DNA from 3 places in the Acidovorax sp. GW821-FHT10E04 genome. Region 3 is predicted to be linked to each of the others. Evidence: predicted binding sites of a transcription regulator. Region 3 holds the regulator's gene; each other region holds the start of a gene.
What was found. The regulator FNR, encoded in region 3, switches genes on or off when oxygen is low (the NO sensors DNR and NnrR bind a similar motif). The targets are predictions, from matches to a motif close to TTGATNNNNATCAA.

Region 1: AC07OC_RS13395 (hemerythrin domain-containing protein) is a predicted target of FNR. The motif match lies at 2,033-2,046, and genes of this name have one in related genera.
Region 2: AC07OC_RS11600 (hemerythrin domain-containing protein) is a predicted target of FNR. The motif match lies at 2,437-2,450, and genes of this name have one in related genera.

The regions. Positions count from the first base shown of each region.
Region 1 is NZ_JBWKMT010000003.1:867,483-872,220, reverse strand. Features, by position in the region: gene creD (cell envelope integrity protein CreD) at 1-977, shown strand, start outside; gene AC07OC_RS13400 (hypothetical protein) at 974-1,297, shown strand; gene AC07OC_RS13395 (hemerythrin domain-containing protein) at 1,438-1,965, opposite strand; gene AC07OC_RS13390 (hypothetical protein) at 2,137-2,718, opposite strand; gene AC07OC_RS13385 (CsbD family protein) at 2,788-3,006, opposite strand; gene AC07OC_RS13380 (DUF1800 domain-containing protein) at 3,367-4,738, shown strand, end outside.
Region 2 is NZ_JBWKMT010000003.1:491,285-496,022, forward strand. Features, by position in the region: gene AC07OC_RS11590 (heavy metal translocating P-type ATPase) at 1-521, shown strand, start outside; gene AC07OC_RS11595 (methyl-accepting chemotaxis protein) at 634-2,289, shown strand; gene AC07OC_RS11600 (hemerythrin domain-containing protein) at 2,508-3,086, shown strand; gene AC07OC_RS11605 (alkene reductase) at 3,100-4,203, opposite strand; gene AC07OC_RS11610 (YbfB/YjiJ family MFS transporter) at 4,383-4,738, shown strand, end outside.
Region 3 is NZ_JBWKMT010000002.1:410,276-415,013, forward strand. Features, by position in the region: gene ccoG (cytochrome c oxidase accessory protein CcoG) at 1-1,135, shown strand, start outside; gene AC07OC_RS06875 (FixH family protein) at 1,208-1,489, shown strand; gene AC07OC_RS06880 (hypothetical protein) at 1,541-1,834, shown strand; gene fnr (fumarate/nitrate reduction transcriptional regulator Fnr) at 1,900-2,622, opposite strand; gene hemN (oxygen-independent coproporphyrinogen III oxidase) at 2,809-4,191, shown strand; gene AC07OC_RS06895 (sulfite exporter TauE/SafE family protein) at 4,197-4,738, shown strand, end outside.

The sequences.
Region 1 (4,738 bases), on a different contig from region 3:
GCGACGCGCGCGGCATCCGCACGGCGCAGCTCACGCTGGCGGACCAGGCCCTGGCCCTCAAGCCCGGCACCTTCCACCCCACCTACAGCCGGGGCCTGCACGCCGTGCTGCCCGAATCGGTGCGCGGCAAGGCCGATGGCCTGACCGCCACGCTGGACCTGGAACTGGTGGGCACCGAGCGCCTGGCCATCGTGCCCCTGGGGGGCAGCACCGAGGTGGTGATGACCAGCAGCTGGCCGCACCCCTCGTTCGCGGGGCGCTTCCTGCCATCGGAGCGGGAAGTCAAGAAGACCGGCTTCTCGGCGCAATGGCGGCTGTCGTCGCTGGCCACCACGGCGCAGGCCGATGTCGCCCACGGCAAGCGCATCTGCCTGGGGGGCGCGGACGACGGCGCCCGCGGCGACGACGCGCCCTCCAGCGCCACGCCGGGCGACTGCGCGGACAGCTTCAGCGTGGCCTTCGTCGACCCGGTGAATCCCTATTCCCTGTCGGACCGCGCCACCAAGTACGGCGTGCTGTTCATCGCACTCACCTTCGTGGCCGTGGGCCTGTTCGAGCTGATGAAAAAACTGCGCGTGCACCCCGTGCAGTACCTGCTGGTGGGCAGCGCGCTGTGCAGCTTCTTCCTGCTGCTCGTGAGCCTGTCGGAGCACCTGCCGTTCGGCGCCTCCTACGCCGTGGCGGCGACCGCCTGCGTGCTGCTGCTGGCCTACTACGCCAGCCACATGCTGGGCAGCCTGGCGCGCGGCATTCCCCTGGGGGCCGGCATCGCGCTGCTGTATGGCCTGCTGTACCTGCTGCTGCAGCTGGAGCAGACGGCGCTGGTCGTCGGTGCCATCGCGCTCTTCCTGGTGCTGGCGGCCGTGATGGTGCTCACGCGCAAGGTGAACTGGTACGGGCTGTCGCAAGGCGGCGCGCCAAGCCGCCCCACCCCGCCCGCCGCCCGCCCCACCGCCCCCCGCGCGGAGGCCGCATGAGAACGCACACCGCGCCGACAGCCTGGGCGCAGCACCTGGCGGACCCGGCGGCATGCACCGGCGCACCCGTGCCCACGCTGACCCCGGCGGAAGCCGAGCGCGTGCAGCGCCACCGCGATCAGCTGACGGCGGCCCTGCGGGCGCAGGACCGGGCGGCGCTGCTCAGCGCCAAGCAGCACGTGCTGGAAGCGGCCTACCACCCGTGCGGCGCCCCGGATGCGGCCTGCGGCCCCACCGACTCCCCCGCCTTGCGCAGGGCGCTGCGCGACCTGTCGTGGCGCATGGCGGGCCTGCTGCTGCCGCGCAGCCCGCGGCACTGAGTGCCCGGCGCCGGGTTCTTGATGAAAATAGCCGCCAACGCTTGATTGGCAGGCGCTGGCAGCTATCAAAACAGAAGCGCATTGCCCATCCCGGCCATTGCGGCTGGCCGGGCCTGGCGCACCGGCAGGCGGGAGAAAGGTCAGGCCACCGCTTCCTGCGGTGCGCAGGCGGCGGCGGGCGATGGAGCCCCCGCGTCCTCCGAGCAGGTCGCACCGCCGCATCCGTGGATCAGCTCGCCCGGCAGCGCCCCGGGGGCGTGCACCACGCCCGAGACGGGGTCGAATCCCACGCGGCGCAAGTGCAGGGCCAGCGCGGCATCCATGCTCTGCGCATGCTGCGGAAACCACAGGGCCAGTTCGCTGGCCATCACGCGCAGCACCGCGAGGTCGCCCTGCTGCGCACGCGCGGTGCCTTCACGCATCACCTGCAGCACCACCCGGTGCTGCATGCTGTGGCAGTTGCCCGATGCGAAGCGCGTGGAGGCCATCCAGGCGTCCTCCTGCGCGAAATGGTGGTCGGTGTGCTCCACCAGCGCCTGCCAGGCAGCCAGCAGGCGCGCGTCGTCCGCGCCATCGACGGCGGCCAGCAGGTCGACGAACTCACGGTGGGTGTCGTCCATCAGGGCCAGGTCCAGGGCCAGGGCGTCGGACCATTCGAGTTGAGCCATGCAAATCCCCTTGTGCACCAGGTCAAAGACAGGGGAGCGAGGTTAGTTTTTCGCGGCGGCCCGCATATTGATGCAGGTCAGGGTTCCGCCCCAGGGCCGCGGCCATCCCCATGAAAAAAGCCCCGCACGGGGCGGGGCTCCTGGGTGGGCGCGGGCCAGGGCCCTGCGCGCTCAGCTCTTGCCGTACATGCGCTTCATGTCATCCACGCACTTGGACTTCAGGTCGCCGGACATCGCGTCGCAGCGCTCCTTGGCGGCCTTGTAGGCGGCATCGTTCTTTTCGGCGTTGGCATCCTTGCGGGCCTCGGCCACCGCCGCGTTCTTCTCGGCGGCGTTGTCCGCGGGCTTGGCCTGGGTCTCGGCCACCTTGGCATCTTCCTTGGCCTTCACGCGGGCTGCCTTCGCATCCTTCTCGCACACGTCCTTGTCATTGCCCTTGAGGTCGTCGCACTTTTCCTTGGCGACGCCGTAGGCCGCATCCGCCCGCGCGTCGGCGACCTTGCGGGTGGCCTTGGGGCTGGGCTTGTGCTGCGCGTCGAGCTCGGCCTTGGCCACGTCCTCGGCGCCCTTGGCCTCCTTCACACAGATGTCCTTGGCGTTGCCTTGCAGGCCATCGCACTTTTGCTTGCTGGCCTTGTAGTCGGCGGAAATGCGTTCCTTGCCAGCCTTGTATTCGGCGTCCGTCAGCGCGAAGGCGGAAGTGGCCAGCAGGCCGGCTGCGACAGAAGCCATCAGGGTGCGGGTGAATTTCATGGGTTTCTCCTCGATCGGTAATGGATAGAAATAGGAAGGGAGGGGCCGGGAAACGAAGGGGCCGTGGCCTCAGTCGTTGAAGCGGAAATCGGGGTGGCGGGCCTGCCAGTCGCTGAGCTGCTTCTCGGCCACATCGCGGGCGATGCCCTGGCGTTCCTGCAGCTTGCCCAGGAACTGTTCGCGCTTGCCGTCGATGACGTCGAAATCGTCATTCGTGAGCTTGCCCCACTGCTCGATCATTTTTCCCTTGAACTGCTTCCAGTTGCCCTTGACGGTGTCTTCATTCATGGCGTGCATCCTCGAAAAGATTTCGCGTCAGCCATCCACCCGGAATGCGTGGAACAGGTGCGTGATGCGATGGGATTGACTCTAGAAATGATTCGCCGCGGGGACCGTAGGCCATGCCACGCAGCACGCGTCAGCACAGGACTACGGCGGCTGAAGGACAGGGCGCGGCGGCGAGGGCGGCGCCCCTCGCCAGCGGCCAACAAAGTGTTGCAATTTGCCATCACTGCTCCACTGTTACGCGTGGCCCCTTCCCAGCAAGCTGTTTCGTTTGGTAACGCTTGTGTTTCCACGCCGCAACGGCATGTGGTGAAGTCCTGAAATGCGCTGGTTTTGAACGCGCACCTTCACCCCCCACGATCCATGCACACCACCTCCGAGGCGCCTCCCGCAACGCAGACTGCGGGCGAGGCACAAGACAGCCCGCGCCACCCCGCGCCGGCCGCCGTTTCTTCCCAAGACACGAAGAACCCCCTTCCCCTGCTGGCCGGGCTGGCCGCATCCGCGGCGCTGGCGGCCTGCGGCGGTGGCGGAGGTGGCGGGGAAGAGGGCACGACAGCCAGCCCGGGCGCCGGTTCCGCGCTGCCCGGCGCAACCCACACGGCGCCGCTGACGGACGCGGAGGCCGCGCGCTTCCTGCTGCAGGCCCAGTTCTCCGCCTCCACCGCGGACATCGCCGCCCTGCGCTCCACCACCTACGCCAGCTGGCTGGAGAGCCAGTTCAGCGCCCCCCCGTCGCTGAGCGGCTGGGACTGGCTGAACCAGCGCGGCTACGCCGACGTCAACAAGGACACGGCCTACTACGACAACACCTACCCGGGCGACTACATGATCTGGCACCAGCTCCTGCAGTCCAGCGACGGGGTGCGCAAGCGGGTGGCGCTCGCGCTGTCGGAGATCTGCGTGGTGTCGCTCTCGGGCCTGGACCTGAGCTGGCGCAGCCATGCCCTCGCGTGGTACTGGGACCAGCTGGTGGCCAACGCGTTCGGCAACTACCGCAACCTGCTGCAGGACGTGACGCTCAACGCGGCCATGGGCTACTACCTCAATACGCGCGGCAACCAGAAGGAAAACGCCGCCACCGGCCGCCAGCCCGACGAGAACTACGCGCGCGAGGTGATGCAGCTCATGTCGATCGGCCTGGTGCTGCTCAACCCCGATGGCACGCCCCAGCGCGACAGCGCGGGCAAGCCCATCGACAGCTACACGCAAAGCGACGTGACCAACCTGGCGCGCGTGTTCACCGGCTACGACTACGACCAGTCGCAGAACACGCCGACCACCGTGCCGGGAACCACGCGCGTCGTGCCCGGCACCACCTTCGCGCGCCTGCCGATGGCGCTCACCGAGTCGCGCCATTCCACGCTGGCGGCCTCCTTCCTGGGCACCACCATCCCGGCCAACACGCCGGGCGCGGCGGCCCTCAAGACGGCGCTGGACACCCTGTTCAACCACCCCAACGTGGGCCCGTTCATCGGCAAGCAGCTCATCCAGCGGCTGGTCACCAGCAACCCCTCGCCCGCCTACGTGGCGCGCGTGACCGCCGCCTTCAACAACAACGGTGCCGGCGTGCGCGGCGACATGCGCGCGGTGGTCCGCGCCATCCTGCTCGACGACGAGGCGCGCGCGCCCGCCGGCCTCGCCCAGCCCGGGTTTGGCAAGCTGCGCGAGCCCATGCTGCGGTTTGTCCAGTGGGGCCGCACCTTCGGGCTGGAGTCGGCCCAGGGCAGCTGGA
Region 2 (4,738 bases), on a different contig from region 3:
ACAACCGGGGAGCGGCCGAGGCCATGGCCCGGCGCCTGGGGCTGGACCCCGACGCGGGTGAGGTGATGGCCGAGGTATTGCCGGGTGACAAGGCCGCCAGGGTGGCTGCGTTGCAACGGGGTAGCGAAGAAGTCCCTCCCGGAGGGCAGCGACCCGGCGCAGCGGCGCGGCGCGGGGGCCGTATTGTCGCGATGGTGGGCGACGGCGTGAACGACGCCCCGGCGCTGGCGGCGGCCGATGTGGGCATGGCCATGGGCAACGGCACGGACGTGGCCATGCATGCGGCGGGCATCACGCTGATGCGGGGCGACCCGATGCTGGTGGCCGCGGCGCTCGACATCTCCCACCGCACGGTGATGAAGATCCGCCAGAACCTGTTCTGGGCGTTCGCGTACAACGTGGCCGGGATTCCTCTGGCGGCGATGGGCTACCTGAGCCCCGTGGTGGCAGGGGCGGCCATGGCCTTGAGCTCGGTCAGCGTGATGGCGAATGCCCTCTTACTGAAGCGCTGGCGCATGTGATAAATACGTACAGTGCGGTCATCGATGTCTGGCAAACTGCAACGCTTTGTTGCAGGCCGGCGGCTTCGAATGCAGGCGCGGCCCCTCCATACCCATAAAAGGACGACACATCATGAATCTCTTCTCGTTCATGCGGCAGTTCACCATCCGAATGCGCATGCTGGGGGCCATCGCGGTGGTGCTGGGCCTGCTGGGCCTGCTGGGCGGCGCGGGCATGCTGGGCATGTTCCGCATCCATGACATGAGCCAGAACTTCATGGACAACTCCTTCGCCAAGGTGGGCTACATGGCGGAGCTGCGCGGCGAGATGGGCTCCGTCCGCCAGTACGAGAAGGACATGATCATTGGCTACGAGAAGCCGGAAGCCGTGAAGGCCGCGCACGACAAGTGGCTGGCCAGCCAGGACAAGGCCAAGAAGATCGCCGCGAAGTTCCTGGAGGGCGAGGACGACGCGGACAACGTGGTGGTGCGCAACATCATCGCCAGGCTGGACAGCTACCGCGAGCTGTTTGCCCATGTGGCCCGGCAGCTGGAAGCCAGCGGCTACGACACCGCCACGATTGCCAACCGCATGAGCGGCAAGGCCGTGGCCGAGTTCGACCAGGCCGACAAGCTGGTGGGAGAGCTCGATACCGTGCTGCGGGCCGAAGTGGCCAAGTCGGTCGAACAGCAGGGCCGGGTGTCCAGCGAGACCAAGTGGCTCTTCGTCCTGGCCGTGGTGATCACCGTGGTGGTGGTGGTGCCCACCACGCTGATGAACATGAACTCGATCTGCCACCCGCTTGAAGAGGCGCGCCGCATGGCGCAGGCCATTGCCGGGGGGGACCTGTCCCAGAACATTGCCGCCGAAGGCAAGGACGAAGTGGCCGACCTGCAGCGCGCGCTGCGCGACATGCAGCAGGGCCTGGGCGCGCTCGTGGCGCAGGTGCGGGACGCCAGCGGCAACATCGCCACGGCCAGCCAGGAGATCGCCATGGGCAACCAGGACCTCTCGCAACGCACCGAGCAGACGGCGAGCAATGCCCAGGAAGCGGTGGCTTCGCTCTCGCAGCTCACCTCGACGGTGCAGCAGACCGCGTCGTCGTCGCAGATGGCCAACCAGCTGGCGGCATCGGCCTCCAGCACCGCGACGCGCGGCGGCTCGGTGGTGCAGCAGGCCGTCTCCAGCATGCAGGAGATTTCGGCCTCCAGCCGCAAGATCGGCGACATCATCGGCCTGATCGATTCCATCGCCTTCCAGACCAACATCCTCGCGCTGAACGCCGCCGTGGAAGCCGCGCGCGCCGGTGAGCAGGGGCGGGGCTTTGCCGTGGTGGCCAGCGAGGTGCGCAGCCTGGCCCAGCGCTCGGCGGCGGCGGCCAGCGACATCAAGGGCCTGATCCAGAGCAGCGTGACGGCCGTGGACGGGGGCGTGCGCCACGTGGAGGATGCGGGCACGGCCATGAAGGAAATCGTGGCCAGCGTGCAGCGCGTGGGCGACATCATCGGCGAGATCACGGCGGCGGCGTCGGAGCAGTCGGCCGGCATCGGCCAGGTGAACCAGTCGGTGGGCGAGATCGACCGCATGACGCAGCAGAACGCGGCGCTGGTGGAGGAATCCGCGGCGGCGGCCGAGTCCATGCGCGAACAGGCCGCGCGCCTGTCGCAGGTGGTGCAGCAGTTCCGCCTGGCCGACGCCATGCTCCACGCTGCCCACCACGCACCCGTGGAGGCGCCGCAGCACCAGGCGCTTGCCGGGGAGCCTTCCAGGGCACTGCTCGCGCGCTGATGATGGATTGAACCGGTGGCGCCCGCGCGCCATCACACCCGGAATGGGCCCTGCGGGCGGATGCGCATGCAGGGCTTTTTCATGCCCGGCGTGCGGCGGCCGCAGGCGCACCGGCCGCGCGATGCGCACCCGGTCCCCGACGGTTTGTTGACCTGCGTCATGCGCGGGCGGGCGCCTGCATGGCAATCTGGAGGCCTTGTGACCTGGGGAGCACTGCCATGCCGTCGATCAGCCTGCGGACCATCCACGAAGAGCATGCGTCGCTTGCGGCCGTGCTGCATTCCTTGCGCCTGATGCTGGACCAGGGGCCGGGCGACGAGCCCGCCGCGTTCTTCGACGTGATGCGGGCCATGCTGTTCTACATCGACGAATTCCCCGAACGCCAGCACCACCCGAAGGAATCGCAATGGCTGTTCCCGAAGGTGGCCGAGCGTTCGCCGGAGGCGGCCGGCGCCATCGCGCAACTGGAGCGCGAACACGCGGGCGGCGAGGCCGCCGTGCGCGAGCTGCAGCATCTGCTGCTGGGCTGGGAGCTGATGGGCGAGGCGCGCCGCGACACCTTTTCCGAGGCCCTGCGGCGCTATGTCGCTTTCTACCTGGAGCACATGCGCCTGGAGGAAACCGTGGTCTTGCCAGCAGCCCAGGCATGCCTGCAGCCTGGCGACTGGGCCGCGATCGATGCGGCGTTTGCCGGCAATACCAACCCGCTGGCGCCCGGCCAGGCGCGGGACCCCGCCTACGATCGCCTGTTCACGCGCATCGTGATGCGGGCGCCCAGCCCGATCGGGCTGGGCTGACGTCGCGCCCGCCTCAGGCCGACAGGGCGGGGTAGTCGGTGTAGCCCTCCGCGCCGCCGCCGTACAGCGTGGCGCGGTTGACCTCGTTCAGGGGCGCGCCGCGCTCCAGGCGCTGCACGAGGTCGGGGTTGGCGATGAACGGCCGGCCAAAGGCCACGATGTCCGCGCCGTTCGCGAGCGCGGTTTCCGCCAGCGCCTTGTCGTAGGCGTTGTTCACCATCCACGCGCCCTGGCCGCCGGCCGCGCGGTAGGCCGCCTTCAGGGCCGCGTAGTCGAAGGGGCGGTCGGGCAGTTCGCGCGGGCCGCCGGTCGCACCCTCGATCACGTGGATGTAGGAAAGGCCCAGCGGGCCGAGCTGGCGCACCACGTAGTCAAACAGGGGCTGCGGGTCCGCGTCCACCACGTCGTTGGCGGGCGTCACGGGCGACAGGCGGATGCCCGTGCGGCCGGCACCGATTTCCTGCGTGATGGCGGTGACCACTTCGACCAGCAGCCGGGCGCGGTTCTCGATGCTGCCGCCATAGGCGTCGGTGCGGTGGTTGGCGCTGGTCTTGAGGAACTGGTCGATCAGGTAGCCGTTGGCGGCGTGCACCTCCACGCCGTCGAAGCCGGCCTCGATGGCAGCGCGGGCGGCACGGCGGTAGTCGGCCACGATGCCGGGGATCTCGGCGATCTCGAGCGCGCGGGGCTCCGAGGTCTGGGTGAACGTGGGCACGCCGTCCTTGATGAGCACGGTCTTGGTCTTGGCCTGGATCGCCGACGGGGCCACGGGCGCGGCATGGCCCGGCTGCAGGTCGGTGTGCGAGACACGGCCCACATGCCACAGCTGCACCACGATCTTGCCGCCCGCCGCGTGCACGGACGAAGTGACCTTCTTCCAGCCGGCGATCTGCTCGGGCGCATACAGGCCGGGCACGTCGGCGTAGCCCTGTCCCTGGTGGCTGATGGCGGTGGCCTCGGAAATCAGCAGGCCGGCGCTGGCGCGCTGCGTGTAGTAGGTGGCCACGAGGTCGGTGGGCACCGCGTTGGGCGAGCGGTTGCGCGTGAGCGGTGCCATGGCGATGCGGTTGGCCAGCTGCAGGTCACCGGCTTGGACGGGGTCGGACAGAAAAGGCATGCGGGGCTTTCAAAAACGGGTTGCACACAATCGATCAACCCCGGAAGGTTAATGCTGCCGCGCAAAACGTGCAGCGCACATGCGTCAACAAGGGCTCTGGTTTTGTGCTATCCGGGGCTGGCCGGCGGTGTGCGGGGGGCCGCGGCGCGCTGGCGCGGCCTGGGGCAGAATCAAACGCCATGCCGCCCCGCCATCCTTCCCCCCGCCCCGTGCCCGCGCTGTGGCTGGCCGTGGCGCTGTCGATGGGGGCGGCGGTGTCGCTCGGCATCACGCGCTTTGCGTACGCGCTGCTGCTGCCGCCCATGCGGGAGGACCTGGGCTGGTCCTACACCCTCGCGGGCGCGATGAACACCGTGAATGCGCTGGGCTACCTGGTCGGCGCGCTGGCCACGCCCTGGCTGCTGCGGCGTGCCGCACCGGGGGCCGTGCTGCTGGCCGGCGCGGTGCTGGCCACCGTGTTCATGGGGCTCAGCGGTTTTTTCACCGAGGCGGTGCCGCTCCTGCTGCAGCGCCTGCTGGCCGGCGGGGCGAGCGC
Region 3 (4,738 bases):
CATCTCGGCGCTGTCGCTTTTCCTGTTCACGGCCGTGGCGGGGCGGCTGTGGTGCGGTTTCGCCTGTCCCCAGACGGTCTACACCGAAATGTTCATGTGGATCGAGCACAAGATCGAAGGCGATCGCAGTGCCCGGCTGCGGCTGGACAACGGGCCCTGGACCTTCGAGAAGATCCGCAAGAAGTTTCTCAAACAGGTGGTATGGATCACCGTGGCGCTGTGGACGGGGTTCACGTTCGTGGGCTATTTCGTGCCCATCCGCGAGCTCGGCGCGGAACTGCTGGCGCTGCAGGGCAACTGGCAGATATTCTGGGTGCTGTTCTACGGCTTTGCCACGTATGGCAATGCGGGCTACATGCGCGAGCAGGTGTGCAAGTACATGTGCCCCTACGCGCGCTTTCAGAGCGCGATGTTCGACCGGGACACCCTGATCGTGAGCTATGACGTGGAACGCGGCGAGCCGCGCGGCCCGCGCAACAAGACGATCGACCACAAGGCCAAGGGCCTGGGCGACTGCATTGACTGCACCCTGTGCGTGCAGGTGTGTCCCGTGGGCATCGATATCCGCAAGGGCCTGCAGTACGAGTGCATTGGCTGCGGACTGTGCGTGGATGCGTGCAACACGGTGATGGACAAGATGCACTACCCCCGGGGGCTGATCCGCTTTTCCACGCTGAACGGCGTGGCGCAGCGCTGGAGCCAGTCGCAGATCCTGCGGCGCGTCCTGCGGCCTCGCGTGCTGATCTACACCGCCGTGCTGGTGGCACTGTGCGTGGGCATGATGGCCAGCCTGGTCACCCGCACGCCGCTCAAGGTGGATGTGGTGCGCGACCGCGCGGCCCTGTCGCGCATCGTGGCGGGCGGCAAGCTGGAGAATATCTACCGCCTGCAGATCATGAACGCCACCGAAGGCCCCCAGCGCTACCGCATCGGCGCCCGCGGCCTGGACGGGCTGGAGGTGGCCTCTGAAGCCGAGGTGGACATTGGCCCCGCGGAGTCCCGGTGGGTGGCCGTGCGCCTGCAGATACCGTATGGCTCCGCGCCCCCGGGCTCCCATGCCGTGCAGTTCGATGTGCAGGCGGTGGGCGCTGCGGCCCATGTGACCGAGAAGTCCGTATTCCTGGTGCCCCGATGAGGCGACGTGCACCCCGGTGCACGGCCCCGGGGACGTTGTATGACCGAGAAGATTTTTGAGGAGCAAGCACCCATGCCATCCAATCCAGCCATCGGCTCCGCCCCCGCCACCGCTGCGCCCTGGTGGAAATTCGGCCACGTCTGGCTGATCATCGCCGGCCCTGCCATCGTCATCGTGGCGGGCTTTGTCACGCTGTGGCTGGCGATTTCGCGGCCAGACCCCGTGGTCGTCGAGGACTACTACCGCCAGGGCATCGAAATCAACAAGACGCTGGAGGCTCCGGAGAAGAGCCTGGCCCCGGCCATGAAGGGCCGCAACCACGCGGCGACACCGGTTCAGGACCAGCCACGCTGAAACCCCTGGCCGAGCAGCGGGTCTGCGCGGCCTTACCAGGAGACAACCCCGATGTGGACGCAACGCCTGATGTGGATTGCATGGCCCGCCTTTCTGATGGCGGGCGCGATGGAGATGCTGGTTTTTGCTATGGTGGACCCGCAGGACCTGCATTGGTTCGGGCAGCCGCTGGCCCTGTCGCGCCAGGGCGTCTACACGCTCGCGTTCTTTGCGTTCTGGGCCATCACCATGGCCTCCAGCGCGTTGACCACGCTGCTGGCAATGTCGCCCTTTGAACTCAACCGCTGCCCCGTGCCCGAAGGCGAGCGCCCTGATGATTGCCGAAAGACATCATCCTGCCCTTGAACAGCGCACCGGCCGGGCTCCGGTGGCAAGGCGTTGCCGGGACGGGCGGACCTGGCTCGCCTTGCTCAGTGGCAGGCGGACTGGTTGTTCACGATGCGCTTGAGCGCGTCGGTCTCGAGGATGCGGACATGGCGCTGCTTGACTTCGACAATGCCTTCTTCCACAAACTTGGAGAAGGTGCGGCTCACGGTCTCGAGCTTGAGGCCCAGGTAGCTGCCGATCTCCTCGCGCGTCATGCGCAGCACCAGCTCGGACTGCGAGAATCCGCGGGCGTGCAGGCGCTGCACCAGATTGAGCAGGAACGCTGCCAGGCGCTCCTCGGCACGCATGCTGCCCAGCAGCAGCATCACGCCGTGTTCGCGCACGATCTCGCGGCTCATGATCTTGTGCACGTGGTGCTGCAGCGCGGTGACCTCGCGGGACAATTCCTCGATGCGGTCAAACGGCATGACGCAGACCTCGGCGTCTTCCAGGGCCACCGCATCGCAGGTGTGGTGGTCATTCACGATGCCGTCCAGGCCGATGATCTCGCCCGCCATCTGGAACCCCGTGACCTGGTCGCGTCCGTCCTCGGTGGCCACGCAGGTCTTGAAAAAGCCGGTGCGGATGGCATAAAGCGAGGTGAACGACTCACCATTGCGAAACAGCGTACCGCCGCGCTTCACCTTGCGGCGAACTGCAACGACCTCGTCGATGCGGTGCAGTTGCTCTTCGCTCAGGCCCACCGGCATGCACAGCTCGCGCAGGTTGCAATTGGAACAGGCGACTTTGATGGTGAGCGGGTTCATAGGCACAGGGCGGAGTTAGGTTTCGAGCATACCGCCCGATGGCCGAAGAGGGAGTCTCTTGGAGGGCGGGCAGGCGACTGACATGCATCAAATTGTCGCTGTTCCGGCCACTCCATCACTTGATTCATGTCAAGGACATGGGGGGCAGCTTACGGCACAGTCAAGGTGTACGCAAGGATTCGCCCCATGACCGCTGTTTCGCCTGACCTGCTGCGCCGTTTTGACGTACCAGGCCCCCGCTATACCTCCTATCCGACGGCCGACCGGTTTGTGGAAGCCTTCGGCCAGGAGGACTACGCCCTCGCCCTCGAGCAGCGCCGCATGGGCACCCTGACCAAGGCGCTGCCCTTGTCCCTGTATGTGCACATCCCTTTTTGCGAGTCGCTGTGCTACTACTGCGCCTGCAACAAGATCATCACCAAGCACCACGACCGGGCTGAAGTCTATCTGCGCTATCTCAGCCGCGAGATCGATCTGCACACGGCGCACTGCGGCACGGGGCAGGTGGTGAGCCAGCTGCATCTGGGCGGCGGCACCCCCACCTTCCTGTCGGACGATGGCTTGCGGGAACTCATGGCGATGCTCCAGCGCAGCTTCACCCTGGCGCCGGGCGGGGAGTACTCGATCGAGGTGGACCCCCGTACCGTCAATGCCGACCGGCTTGCCGTGCTCGCGGAGCTTGGATTCAACCGGCTGAGTTTTGGCGTGCAGGATTTTGACCCCGAGGTTCAGAAGGCGGTGCACCGCATCCAGCCCGCCGAACAGGTGTTTTCGCTGGTGGAATCCGCGCGCTCGCTCGGCTTCGAATCGATCAATGTGGACCTGATCTACGGGTTGCCGCGCCAGACGCCGGAGTCGTTCGACCGCACGCTGGCGCAGGTGGTTCAGTTGCGGCCTGATCGCATTGCGCTGTATGCCTATGCCCACCTGCCGGAGCGGTTCAAGCCCCAGCGCCGCATCCTCTCCGCCGAACTGCCCGCAGCCTCCGGCAAGGTGTCGATGCTCTCCCGTTCGCTCGACGCGTTCATGGGCGCCGGCTATGTGTATGTGGGGATGGACCACTTCGCGCTGCCGGAGGACTCGCTGGCCGTCGCCAAGCGGCAGGGCCGCTTGCACCGCAACTTCCAGGGCTACAGCACCCAGCCCGACTGCGACCTGATCGGCCTGGGCGTGTCGGCCATTGGCAGGGTCGGCGCCACCTACAGCCAGAACGCCAAGACCCTGGATGAGTACTACGACCTGCTGAACCAGGGGCGTCTGCCCGTGGTGCGTGGCCTGGCCCTGACGCGGGACGACCTCGTGCGCCGTGCCGTCATCATGTCCTTGATGTGCCAGGGAGAACTGCTGTTCGAGCCCATGGAACAGGCCTGGCTCCTCGATTTTCGGCACTATTTCTCCGCCGAACTGGCGCAACTCGACACCATGGCCGAGCAGGGACTGGTCAAGGTGAGGCCCGACGGTGTCGAGGTCACGGCCATGGGCTGGTTCTTCGTGCGCGGCATCGCCATGGTTTTCGACCGATATCTGCAGGCAGACCGCAACCGCGCGCGTTTTTCACGCATCATCTGAATCCCATGCTTGCAACGGTTGCCTCGACTGCCTTGTTGATGGGGCTCGTTGGCGGGTCCCATTGCCTGGCCATGTGCTCGGCACCTTGTGGCGCCGTGGTGGGGCAGGGGAGCGCGGGCTGCGCATCCGCCCCGGGCGCCGGGGCGCCGGCGGAGGGGGCTCCCCCGAAGGTGCAGGCGGTGCGGTGGGCACCGCGCGGTGGCGTGGCCCGGCGGGCCGTGGCCTTTCATACGGGCCGCCTGACGGGATATGCCCTGGCGGGCGGGCTGGCCGCCCTGGCCATGGACAGCCTGGCGTGGCTCACTCAGCAGACCATGGCACTGCGCCCGGCGTGGACCTTGATGCACGTCGCGGTGATGGCGTGGGGGCTGATGCTGATGGTCCAGGCGCGGCAGCCGCTCTGGGTGGAGCAGGCGGGCCGTGGCGTGTGGGAGCGCGTGCGGCCTCTGGTCCGTGCCCCGGGAGGCATTCTTGCCGCGGGGTTTCTCTGGGCGCTGATGCCCTGTGGCTTGCTGTATTCGGCGCTGCTGGTGGCTGCCTTGAGCGG